DNA from 3 places in the Streptomyces sp. NPDC001027 genome. Region 1 is predicted to be linked to each of the others. Evidence: riboswitches for the same ligand, from Rfam matches in the RefSeq annotation. Region 1 holds a riboswitch; each other region holds the start of a gene.
The links. Region 1 has a riboswitch for cobalamin ahead of ABT300_RS38735 (ribonucleoside-diphosphate reductase subunit alpha). Riboswitches for the same ligand answer to the same signal wherever they lie in the genome.
Positions count from the first base shown of each region.

Region 2: another riboswitch for cobalamin. It lies ahead of cobN (cobaltochelatase subunit CobN); the one in region 1 lies ahead of ABT300_RS38735 (ribonucleoside-diphosphate reductase subunit alpha).
Region 3: another riboswitch for cobalamin. It lies ahead of ABT300_RS41040 (ABC transporter substrate-binding protein); the one in region 1 lies ahead of ABT300_RS38735 (ribonucleoside-diphosphate reductase subunit alpha).

Region 1 covers NZ_JBEPBI010000303.1:1,159-5,344, reverse strand. The annotation lists gene ABT300_RS38745 (NACHT domain-containing protein) at 1-774, opposite strand, end outside; gene ABT300_RS38740 (GNAT family N-acetyltransferase) at 917-1,423, shown strand; cobalamin riboswitch at 1,476-1,611, shown strand; gene ABT300_RS38735 (ribonucleoside-diphosphate reductase subunit alpha) at 1,737-4,121, shown strand; gene ABT300_RS38730 (ribonucleotide-diphosphate reductase subunit beta) at 4,121-4,186, shown strand, end outside.
Region 2 covers NZ_JBEPBI010000346.1:1,274-5,459, forward strand. The annotation lists gene cobG (precorrin-3B synthase) at 1-1,175, opposite strand, end outside; cobalamin riboswitch at 1,221-1,372, shown strand; gene cobN (cobaltochelatase subunit CobN) at 1,407-4,186, shown strand, end outside.
Region 3 covers NZ_JBEPBI010000380.1:101-4,286, reverse strand. The annotation lists gene ABT300_RS41050 (ABC transporter ATP-binding protein) at 1-343, opposite strand, end outside; gene ABT300_RS41045 (FecCD family ABC transporter permease) at 340-1,404, opposite strand; gene ABT300_RS41040 (ABC transporter substrate-binding protein) at 1,401-2,441, opposite strand; cobalamin riboswitch at 2,532-2,657, opposite strand; partial or broken gene ABT300_RS41035 (serine/threonine-protein kinase) at 3,040-4,186, shown strand, end outside.

The DNA of each region.
Region 1 (4,186 bases):
GAGTTGCTGCCACACCCGGTCGGTCTTGCTGCGGGCCAGAACGCCCTTGGGCGCCTCCTGGGCGAACCGCTGCCTGGCCAGATGCTCGAAGTTGAGGTCGGCGCCGTCCGTCGCGTCGCGCAGCCTGATCGGCACCGGTACGGCGTTCTGGCGGGCCAGGAGTTCGGTGAGCCGGACGAGGACGGCGGTCTTCCCCGCGCCGACGCCGCCGACGAGCAGATACGGCCGCCGGGTGTCGCGCTCCCGCAGCCGCTCGGCGATGACCTGGGCGATGTCCTCCCGGCCGACGATCTCGCGGGTGTCGTATCCGGCGGTGGGCACCAGCCGGCGCGGATCGCGCAGCGCCTTGGTGAGGTAGCGCCGCTTGGTCCAGCGGTACCACCAGAACAGGAAGAGGGCGGCGGCGATCGAGGCGGCGAGGACCGGTCCGACGAACCGGGAGACGATCTCGAAGCCCTGGTTCTGCTGACGCCACTTCTCGAAGCCGGTCGTGTCGTGGGTGACGAGGATGAACACGCCCTCCCCCACCCAGGCGAGCACCGCGAGCACGGCGACCAGCCAGATCGCCCGGGTGACGTTGGCGTACGAGAGCCATCGGCGCCATTTCTTGGGGCGGGCGACGCCGCGACGGGCCTCCAGACGGATCGTCAGGGAGTGCCAGCGGCCGACGAGGCCGCGTCCGAAGCTGGTTCCCGCGCGCCGGAAGGGCAGGGTGGCCATCGGCGCGTCGCGCGGTCGCTCCTTGCCGGGCGGATGGCGGACGACCCTCGTCATGGCGTTCTCCTTGCGCGTTCCGGGACGGATTCCCCGGTACGGAGGACCCGCGGGGCAGAGGATCGACGCGGCGCCGACGGCTCCTTCCATGGAATCACTCCCGACGGCCTGCGCAACCCGGGCGTCCGGCAGACTCGGGGCCATGGACATCGCGATACGGCGGGCCGCGCCCGGCGAGTACCGGGCCCTCGGTGACATCACCGCGCAGGCCTATCTCCAGGACGGGCTCCTCGACTTCGGTGAGGAGGACGCGTATCTGCCGGTGCTGAAGGACGTCGCCGCGCGGGCGGCCGCCGCCGAGGTGCTGGTGGCCGTGGACGGCGACCGGCTCCTCGGCGGCGTCACCTTCGTGGCCGGTCCCGGCCCGGTCGCCGACATCGCGCGGCCCGGTGAGGCCGAGATCCGTGCGCTCGCGGTCGCGCACGCGGCCCGCGGCCGGGGCGCCGGCGAGGCGCTCGTGCGGGCCTGCCTGGAACGGGCGCGGGCCACGGAGGGCTGCACGGCCGTCGTCCTGTCGAGCCAGCGCAGCATGCACACCGCACACCGCATCTACGAACGTCTCGGCTTCGTCCGCACACCCGAGCGGGACTGGAATCCCGTGCCGCACCTGGACGACCTCACTCTCCTCACCTATGAGTTGACCCTCTGAAACCATCCCGACACAACATCTGGGGGTGGCGTGACGGGTGAACACAAGATGTATGCTCATGCTCGCTGTCGCTGCAGGGGAATCCGGTGCGAATCCGGAACTGTCCCGCAACGGTGTACTCGCGTGCATCCCTACCCGTATGGGCACGCCTGTTCAGTCCGAGGTCCTGTCGACAGCGCGCCCGGCCGTCCGGTCCGGGTGCCCTGACGTCCGGGCCTCGTGGAGTGGGCCGGTGGACGCGACGCCCCCGCGCGCTCGTGTGCTGCCCCCTGCCCTCCGCCAGGCCCCTTGCCGAGCGAGGGAGAGCCCCCACGTGACCATCGCGCCAGCCGAACCGGCCTCAGTCACCGAGCTGCAGACCGACGGTCCCGGTACCGCGTTGCTGCGGACCCTGACCGAGCTGACCGCCGACCTGCCCGACGCCGACCCCGGCCGGGTCGCGGCCGCCGCGCTGCGCGGCCGGTCTGCGCGGACTGCCTCCGAGATCACCGCGGAGCTGCGCGAGCTGGCCACGGAGGCGGCCGCGGGCCTGATCTCCGAGGACCCCGCCTACTCGAAGCTGGCGGCCCGCCTGCTGACGATCGGCATCGTCGAGGAGGCCGCCTCCCAGGGCGTCACGTCGTTCACCGAGTCGATCGCCGTCGGGCGCCGCGAGGGCCTGATCGCGGACCGCACCGCCGAGTTCGTGCGCGTGCACGCGGCCCGGCTCGACGCGCTGATCGACTCCGCCGCCGACGACCGCTTCGGCTACTTCGGACTGCGCACCCTGCACAGCCGCTACCTGCTGCGGCACCCGATCACCCGCAAGGTCGTCGAGACGCCCCAGCACTTCCTGCTGCGCGTCGCCGCCGGTCTGGCGGAGGACGACACGTCCCGCGCCCTGGACGAGGTCGCCGCGCTGTACCGGCTGATGAGCCGGCTGGACTACCTCCCGTCCTCGCCCACGCTCTTCAACTCCGGCACCCGGCACCCGCAGATGTCGTCCTGCTACCTCCTCGACTCCCCGCTGGACGAGCTGGACTCCATCTACGACCGCTACCACCAGGTGGCCCGGCTGTCGAAGCACGCCGGCGGCATCGGTCTGTCGTACTCCCGCATCCGCAGCCGGGGTTCGCTGATCCGCGGCACCAACGGGCACTCCAACGGCATCGTGCCGTTCCTCAAGACCCTGGACGCCTCGGTCGCCGCCGTGAACCAGGGCGGCCGGCGCAAGGGCGCGGCGGCGGTCTACCTGGAGACCTGGCACTCCGACATCGAGGAGTTCCTGGAGCTGCGGGACAACACCGGCGAGGACGCCCGGCGTACGCACAACCTGAACCTCGCGCACTGGATCCCGGACGAGTTCATGCGCCGGGTCAACGCCGACGAGCCGTGGTCGCTGTTCTCCCCGGCCGACGTGCCCGAGCTGGTCGATCTGTGGGGCGACGAGTTCGACGCGGCCTACCGCAGGGCCGAGGCCGCCGGTCTGGCCAAGAAGACCATCCAGGCCCGCGACCTGTACGGCCGCATGATGCGCACGCTCGCGCAGACCGGCAACGGCTGGATGACGTTCAAGGACGCGGCCAACCGCACCGCCAACCAGACGGCCGAGCCGGGCCATGTCGTGCACTCCTCCAATCTCTGCACGGAGATCCTGGAGGTCACGGACGACGGCGAGACCGCGGTGTGCAACCTGGGCTCGGTGAACCTGGGCGCGTTCGTCGACACGACGAACGGCGACATCGACTGGGAGCGGCTGGACGAGACGGTCCGCACCGCGGTCACGTTCCTGGACCGCGTCGTCGACGTCAACTTCTACCCGACCGAGCAGGCGGGCCGCTCCAACGCGCGCTGGCGTCCGGTCGGGCTGGGCGCGATGGGCCTCCAGGACGTCTTCTTCAAGCTGCGGCTGCCCTTCGACTCGCCCGAGGCCAAGGCGCTGTCCACCCGCATCGCCGAGCGCGTGATGCTCGCCGCCTACGAGGCCTCCGCGGACCTCGCCGAGCGGAGCGGCCCGCTGCCGGCCTGGGAGAAGACCCGCACGGCCAGGGGCGTGCTGCACCCGGACCACTACGGCGTCGAGTTCGCCTGGCCCGAGCGCTGGGCGGCGCTGCGCGAGCGGATCGCCTCGACGGGGCTGCGCAACTCCCTGCTGCTCGCCATCGCGCCCACCGCCACCATCGCCTCCATCGCGGGCGTGTACGAGTGCATCGAGCCGCAGGTGTCGAACCTGTTCAAGCGCGAGACGCTGTCCGGCGAGTTCCTCCAGGTCAACTCGTACCTGGTGCAGGAGCTCAAGGAGCTCGGCGTGTGGGACGCCCGCACTCGTGAGGCGCTGCGCGAGGCGAACGGCTCGGTGCAGGGCTTCGCGTGGATCCCGGCCGAGACGCGTGCCCTGTACCGCACGGCGTGGGAGATCCCGCAGCGCGGACTGATCGACATGGCCGCCGCCCGCACCCCGTACCTCGACCAGGCGCAGTCGCTGAACCTGTTCCTGGAGACGCCGACGATCGGCAAGCTCTCCTCGATGTACGCGTACGCGTGGAAGTCGGGTCTGAAGACGACGTACTACCTGCGCTCGCGCCCGGCCACCCGGATCGCCCGGGCCGCCCGGGCCCAGGCGCAGCCCGAGAACGCCATTCCCGTGCAGCAGGCCGCCGACCCCGACGCCGTCGCCTGCTCCCTGGAGAACCCCGAGTCCTGCGAGGCCTGCCAGTAATGACCACCGCACCTGAGAAGACCCAGCAGACCCAGACGACCGAGCAGACGGAGCAGACCGAGGGC
Region 2 (4,186 bases), on a different contig from region 1:
GAGGCGACCACGTCGATCCGGTCGCCGTGTGGGTGTCCGCAACGCCGTTCGCAGCCGGACCAGTACAGCGGGAGGGGGCAGGCGCCGGCCGCGTCGACAGTGTCGGCCGCGTCGGCCCGGACGTCGGCGTGGGATTTGCCACACCCGGGCCGCCCGACGCACGCGCCGACGCGCGGCCACGGCGAGTCCGGATCGGTGACGAGTCCGGCGGCGGCGAGCCGCGCGAGGGACTCGGCCCGCTGCCGAGGGTCCCGGCCCGGCGCGGGGACGACGACTCCGCGCCACGGGGTCAGCCGCAGCTCGGTCTCGGCGACCCGCGTCAACTCCCGCCACTGGCGGGCGGAGAGCCGCCCGAGGGGCACGTGCGCGGACAGGGCGTCGCCGACGACGCCGGGCGCGGGCCCCTGCGCGTCGGGGACGGGGGCGACCTCCGTCAGGGACGACCCGCCGATGCCTTCGGCGGCCAGGCGGCGGCGGACCCGCTCGGCCAGCACGCCCTCGGGCAGGGTGAGTTCGGCCACCCGCCAGACTCCGCCGCCGGACTCCCGGACGGCCCGCAGGAACGTCTCGGCCGCCAGCAGCGCCGCCCGTGGCGCGTCCCGCGCGGACACCCGCACCGCACCCGGAGCGAGCACCGCACCGTCGCCGGTCGCCCGCAGCGTCACGTCGGCGCCGAGCCCGGCCACGTCCCCGCGCCCGTCGTCCAGGGCGAACAGGAACCGGCCCGACAACTCCCGCGCCGGCCCGCTCGCGCACAGCGCCGCGTCGAGCTCCGACAGCCAGGGCCGGACATCGCGCAGGCCGCGTCCGTCGAGGCCGGACAGCGGCGAGGCGACGATGTTGCGCACCCGCTCGTGTCCGGGGGAGGGCAGCAGCCCGGCCGCCGCCAGCAGGTCGGCGAGCTCCGCGCCGCAGCCGTCCGCGAGGCCCCGCAGCTGCACGTTGCCGCGCGAGGTCAGATGGATCTCCCCGTCGCCCAGCCGCCCGGCCGCCTCGCCCAGCGCCTCGGCCTGACGGACGCTCAGCACCCCGCCCGGCACCCGGACCCGGGCCAGCGCCCCGTCGTCCGCCGCGTGCAGCCGCAAAGCCCCGGGGCAGGCGTCACCGCGGTCCCGTGAGACCGCTGTGGCCTGGGACGTTGGACGGAGGTCAGCCGAGGACATGGCGGCGAGCATACCCACGTCCACCTGGGAGGTATGCCTGTGCCCTCTTCCCCCGCCCCTTACTATGCTGGCGGTGGATCATCCGGTCCGCCATCGCCACGACGGCGACAGGGGAGGAAGCCCGGTGCGAATCCGGCGCGGTCCCGCCACTGTGAGCCCGGCCCTCAGAAGCCGGGTGAGTCAGGAACTCCCGCCGTCCGACACCGCCCGGGGCGCGGACACCCCGAGGAAGGCCGACGCCCCATGATCCTGCTGCTGTCGACGTCCGACACCGACCTGCTGAGCGCCCGAGCCGCCGCCGGCCCGGTCCCGTACTGCTTCGCCAACCCGGCCCGGCTCGTCCTCGACGACCTCCCCGCGCTCCTCGACGGCGCCGACCTCGTCGTCGTACGCCTCCTCGGCGGGGTGCGCGCCTGGCAGGACGGCCTCGACCTGCTGCTCGCCGACGGCCGCCCGGTCGTCGTCCTGACCGGTGAACAGGCCCCCGACGCCCAGCTGATGGCCGCCTCCACGGTCCCCGTCGGCATCGCCGCCGAGGCCCACGCCTATCTCGCCCACGGCGGCCCCGCCAACCTGGAGCAGCTCGCCCGGTTCCTCTCCGACACGGTCCTGCTCACCGGCCACGGCTTCGACGCCCCGGCGTCCGCCCCCACCTGGGGTCCGCTGGAGCGGCCGGCGCCGGCCGGCGCCCCCGGGGCCCCGACCGTCGCCGTGCTCTACTACCGGGCCCATCACATGAGCGGCAACACCGCCTTCGTGCACGCCCTGTGCGACGCCGTCGAGGCGTCCGGCGCCCGGCCGCTCCCGCTGTACGTCGCCTCCCTGCGCGCCCCCGAGCCGGAGCTGATCGAGGAACTGCGCGCCGCCGACGCCATCGTCACCACGGTGCTCGCCGCGGGCGGCACCCGCCCCGCCGACGCCTCGGCGGGCGGCGACGACGAGTCGTGGGACGCGGGCGCGCTGACCTCCCTGGACGTCCCGATCCTCCAGGCGCTGTGCCTGACCTCCTCGCGGACCGACTGGGAGACGAGCGACGAGGGCGTCTCCCCGCTGGACGCGGCAGGACAGATCGCCGTCCCGGAGTTCGACGGCCGGCTGATCACCGTCCCGTTCTCCTTCAAGGAGATCGACGCCGACGGCCTGCCCGCCTATGTCGCCGACCCGGAGCGGGCCGCCCGCGTCGCCGGCATCGCCGTACGCCACGCCCGGCTGCGCCATGTCCCGCCCGCCGACAAGCGTCTCGCGCTGGTGCTCTCCGCCTACCCCACCAAGCACTCCCGCATCGGCAACGCGGTCGGCCTGGACACCCCCGCCAGCGCGGTCGCCCTGCTGCGCCGGCTGCGCGAGGAGGGCTACGACTTCGGGACGGACGCCGAGGTGCCGGGGCTGGCCTCCGGCGACGGCGACGAGCTGATCCGGGCGCTCATCGAGGCGGGCGGCCACGACCAGGGCTGGCTCACCGAGGAGCAGTTGGCGCGCAACCCGGTGCGGATCCCGGCGGCCGACTACCGCCGCTGGTTCGCCGCCCTGCCCGAGGAGCTGCGCTCGGCCGTCGAGGAGCACTGGGGCCCGCCGCCCGGCGAGATGTTCGTCGACCGCAGCCGCAACCCGGAGGGCGACATCGTCCTCGCCGCGCTGCGCTTCGGCAACCTGCTGATCCTGATCCAGCCCCCGCGCGGCTTCGGCGAGAACCCGATCGCCATCTACCACGACCCGGACCTGCCGCCCTCGCACCACTACCTGGCCGCCTACCGCTGGATCGCCGCGCGGGCCGAGGACGGCGGCTTCGGCGCGGACGCGATGATCCACCTCGGCAAGCACGGCAACCTGGAGTGGCTGCCCGGCAAGAACGCCGGCCTGTCCGCCGCCTGCGGTCCCGACGCCGCCCTCGGCGACCTCCCCCTGGTCTACCCCTTCCTGGTCAACGACCCGGGCGAGGGCACCCAGGCCAAGCGCCGCGCGCACGCCACCCTCGTCGACCACCTCGTCCCGCCGATGGCCCGCGCCGACTCCTACGGCGACATCGCGCGGCTGGAGCAACTCCTCGACGAGTACGCCCAGATCTCCTCCATGGACCCGGCGAAGCTGCCGGCGATCCGCGCCCAGATCTGGACCCTCATCCAGGCCGCCAGGCTCGACCACGACCTCGGCCTCGCCGACCGCCCGGACGACGACGGCTTCGACGACTTCCTGCTGCACGTCGACGGCTGGCTCTGTGAGGTCAAGGACGCCCAGATCCGCGACGGCCTGCACGTCCTCGGCAACCCGCCGGCCGACGCCGACCGCGTCAACCTCGTCCTCGCGATCCTGCGCGCCCGCCAGATCTGGGGCGGCGCCACGGCCCTGCCCGGTCTGCGCGAGGCGCTCGGCCTCGACGAGTCGGCCGCGACCCGGGTCACCGCCGACGAGGCGGAGGCCAAGGCCCGCGCCCTGGTCGAGCGGATGGAGGAGCTGGGCTGGGACCCGGACTCCGTGCCCGACGAGCACGGCGAACAGGTCACCGCCATCCTGGAGTTCGCCGCCCGCGAGGTCGTCCCGCGCCTCGCCGCGACCACCGCCGAACTCCACCACGTCGTCCACGCACTGAACGGCGGATTCGTCCCGGCCGGCCCGTCCGGCTCCCCGCTGCGGGGCCTGGTCAACGTCCTGCCGACCGGCCGCAACTTCTACTCCGTGGACCCCAAGGCCGTCCCTTCCCGCCTCGCCTGGGAGACCGGGCAGGCCCTCGCCGACTCGCTCCTGGAGCGCTACCGCGCCGACAACGGCGAGTGGCCCACCTCCGTCGGCCTGTCGCTGTGGGGCACCAGCGCCATGCGCACGGCCGGCGACGACGTGGCCGAGGCCCTCGCGCTGCTCGGCGTCCGCCCCGTCTGGGACGACGCCTCGCGCCGGGTGACCGGTGTGGAGGCCGTCCCGTACGAGGAGCTGGGCCGCCCGCGCATCGACGTCACCCTGCGCATCTCGGGCTTCTTCCGGGACGCCTTCCCGCACACGATCGGCCTGCTGGACGACGCCGTCCGCCT
Region 3 (4,186 bases), on a different contig from region 1:
AGGCCCGGCGAAGCGGCACCCGGCCCAGCCGCACGACGTCCAGGACGCTCAACGCCACCTGTGTGTCGGCCTGTTGCTCGACGACGGCGACCCGCCGGGCGACCGCCCGCCGCCCGACCTGCGTCAGCGGACGGCCGTCGAGGGTGACCACGCCCGAGGCGGGGGCGAGGACGCCCGCGAGCAGCCGCAGCAGCGTGGACTTGCCGGAACCGTTCGGGCCGAGCAGACCGGTGACGGTTCCCGGGCGCAGCGCGAGACCGACTCCGTCGAGGATCAGCGAACCGCCCGCCGTGTAGGCGAGGCGGTCGCCGCGCAGGCCGGCGCCCTCGGCGGTCCCCGTCATCGCGCGCTCCTGGTCCGGTACAGCACGAGGACGAACGCCGGGACGCCGATCAGCGAGGTCACCACGCCCACCGGCACCTCCTGCGGGTCCAGGACGGTGCGGGCGAGGGTGTCCACCCACACCAGGAAGACCGCCCCCGCCAGGGCGGTGGCCGGCAGCAGCCGGGTGTGTCCGGGACCGGTCAGGGCCCGGGCCGCGTGCGGGAGCACGAGTCCGACGAAGCCGATCGCCCCCGCCGAACTGACCAGCGTGGCCGTCAGCAGGGCGGTGGCGCAGAGCAGGACCAGCCGGGTGCGGGCCACGTGCACGCCCAGCGACGCGGCCGCGTCCTGCCCGAACGCGAAGGCGTCCAGCGTCGTCGCGTACCCCGCGCACACCAGCAGCACCCCGACCAGCACCGCCCCGCCCGCCCCCACGTCCGCCCAGCCGGCCCCGCTGAGCGAGCCGAGCAGCCAGAACAGGACGCCGCGGGTGGTCTCGGCGTCGGCGCTCGTCATGACGACGAACGAGGTGAGCGCCGAGAACAACTGCATCGCCGCCACCCCGGCGAGCACCACCCGGTCCGTGGCGCCGCCCAGCGTGTGACTGAGCAGCAGCACCAGCGCGAAGGAGACCGCCGCACCGAGGAACGCGCCCCCGGACACCGACAGGGCCCCGCCGCCCGCGCCGAGCACGACCACCACGACCGCGCCGGTCGAGGCGCCGGAGGAGATCCCGAGGACGAACGGGTCGGCGAGCGGGTTGCGCAGCAGGGACTGCATCACCGCCCCGCACACGGCGAGCCCGGCTCCGCACACCGCGGCCAGCAGCGTGCGCGGCAGCCGCAGATTCCACACGATGCCGTCCCGCAACGGCGTCAACCCGGTTTCGGCGAGGCCGAGATGGGCGGCCACCGTGGACAACACGTCCCGGACCGCGATGTCGGCCGGACCGATGGTGATCGCCACGGCGACGGACGCGCACAGCAGCGCGAGCCCGGCCGCCCACAGCAGCACCTGGCGCAGCCCCCGCGCCGCCACCGCCGCAGGAGCGGCGGCGGCCGCCGGGCCGACGGCGGTCATCGCGCGAGGCCGTACGCGCGCAGTGCCGCCGCGACCTTCTCCACGCCCTCGACGGTGCGCACGGTCGGGTTCATCGCCTGCCCGGACAGCAGGACGTACCGCTTCTCGCGCACCGCGGTCATGTTCCGGGTGACCGGGTCGGACTCCAGGAACGCGATCTTCTTGGCCGCGGTCTCGGCCGTCTGCTGCCTGCGGGTCAGATCGCCGATCACGAGGACGTCCGGGTCGCGGTCGGCGACGGTCTCCCAGTTGACCTGCGGCCACTCCTGTTCGGTGTCGTCGAAGACGTTCTTCGCGCCGAGTTCGCGGGTGATGACGCCGGGGGCGCCGCAGCAGCCGGCCAGGTAGGGGGACTGGGAGTTGGCGAACCAGTAGAGGAGTGTGACGTTCTTGGCATCGAGTCCCGAAGCGGCCCTGGCCACCCGGGACTTGAGGTCGGCCACCAGTTCCTCGCCCCGTTTCTCGACGCCGAACACCCGGGCCAGGTCGCGTACTTCGCCGTAGACCGCCTCCATGGTCAGCGGCTTCGTGCGGACGCCGTCGCCGCCGCCGCTGTTGTCCTTGCCCGTGCAGTCGGAGGGGGAGAGATAGGTCGGGATCCCGAGCTTGTCGAACTGGGCACGCGTGGCCACTCCGCCCTTGCCGAGCGTGGAGGCGAACGAGGCGGCCACGAAGTCGGGTTCGGCGTCCAGGACCTTCTCGAAGGAAGGCGCGTCGTCGGCCAGCCGCCTCACCCGGGCATCGGCCTTCTCGAGGCTCCTGGGCAGCGGGTCGGTCCAGGTGGCGGTACCCGCCATCCGGTCCGCGAGCCCGAGGGAGAGCATGATCTCCGTCGTGCCCTGGTTGAGGGAGACCGCCCGCCGAGGGGGCGTGTCGATCCGGACCCGCTGTCCGCAGTTGTCGAGCGTGACCGGCCGGCCGGCCGCGTGGCTGTCGGCGGGACCGTCGGAGGAGGCGGCGGAGCCGCCGCAGCCGGTCGCCAGGAGGGCTCCTGCCAGGAACAGGACGGCAGGAGCGACGGGACGTGCGAACGGCACGGAGTTTCCTTCGGCGTCGAGGGCTCAAGCGCGAAGCCCGGTCGTACGGTGCGCTCCTCCGGCCGGTCTGCGACACCGGAGGCCGCCAGCAGGTCTTCGGACTCGGGGTCACCCGGGCGAGGCGCCTTCCCGGAGCGCATGCGCGTCCAGTGGCCGAAAGCCCCGCCCGTCGCCCTTACCGCTGCGCGTCAGCTCCGGATTCCCACCGGATTCCCTGACCCCCGCGCGCCCCGGGGGCGCGCACGAGTACGACTGGCCTCGGCAAGCTACCACAGGCGTCGAGGGCCCCGACGGGGGTGACCTTCGGCACATCGGAGGTCTTCGGCCCGGTATGTGCTTTCATCGTGCACTTGTTGCTCATCGCGCACTGTTCCCGCAGGGAAAGCACGTGTCACCCGATCTCTGACCGGACGTCATATGAACGCTGCGGAAGCGGAAGACGGCCAGGCACTTACTTCGAGGTGGGTGAACCCGCATGTGAGGACGTGCTCCCGCCCGCCGTTCCAGCGCCTAGTCTGTGGTCCGGACCCCACCGGGCCTTCCCCGCAGCCTGGGCGGGATCTCAGCCCGTCACCACCGAGAACAGGCGGCCGAGGGCATGCAGCCACTGCGTCCAGAAGACCCCGAGCAACTCGGGCCGTATCGGCTCCTGGCCCGGCTCGGTGCGGGCGGCATGGGCCGGGTCTATCTCGCGCGGTCGTGGGCCGGCCGCGTCGTCGCCGTCAAGGTGATCCGTCCGGAGATGGCGGACGACGACAACTTCCGCATCCGTTTCCGGCGGGAGGTGGCGGCCGCGGCGGCGGTCGGCGGCCCCTACACGGCGCACGTGGTGGACGCCGCTCCGGACGACGAGACGCCCTGGCTCGCCACCGACCATGTGCCCGGCCCCACCCTGGCCGAGGCGGTCGCCGCGCACGGGCCGCTGCCGGTGGAGACGGTGCTCGCACTGGGCGCGGGCGTGGCCGAGGCGTTGACCGCCGTGCACGCCGAAGGGCTCGTGCACCGTGACCTCAAACCGTCCAACGTGCTGCTCGCGGCGGACGGCCCGCGGGTCATCGACTTCGGCATCGTGCGCGCCCGCGACGGCTATGAACTCACCGGTTCCGGCACCCTGTTCGGCTCTCTCGACTACATGTGCCCGGAGCAGGCCACCGGCGATCCGATGGGCCCGGAGGGCGACGTCTTCTGCCTCGGGTCGGTGCTCGCGTTCGCCGCGTCCGGGCGCTCGCCGTTCGGCGGGGCGGTGGGCGCTGCGCTGCTCTACCAGGTGGCGCACGGATCGCCCGACCTGAGCCTGGTGCCCGAACCGCTGGACAAGATCATCAGCCTCTGTCACGCCAAGGACCCGGCCCTGAGGATCCACCCCGACCGGCTCTCCGCGGCCTGCGCTCCCGGCGGCGCCGAACAGGTGCTGACGGACGGCTGGCTGCCGGCGCCCGTCGCCGCCATGGTCGCCTCCCACCAGGCGGCCGTGCGGGAGCTGGACCGCCCCGTGCCGCCGGACCCGGTCTCGCGGCCCGGAGGCTTCGCGCCGCCGGCGCCGGCCGAGGAGCCCGTCGCCGGGCCGTCCGGACCTGCCGGGCACAGGGCCGCCCACCCGGCCGTCGAGCGGCCGACGCACGGCACTCCCGAAAGCGACTGCGAAAGCGCAGGGGGAGGTGCGGGCGGGGGCGGAGGCAGAAACGGAAACAGCAAGAAAGACGTGGACGGAAGCGGAGTCGGTAACGGAGTCGGTAACGGCAGAG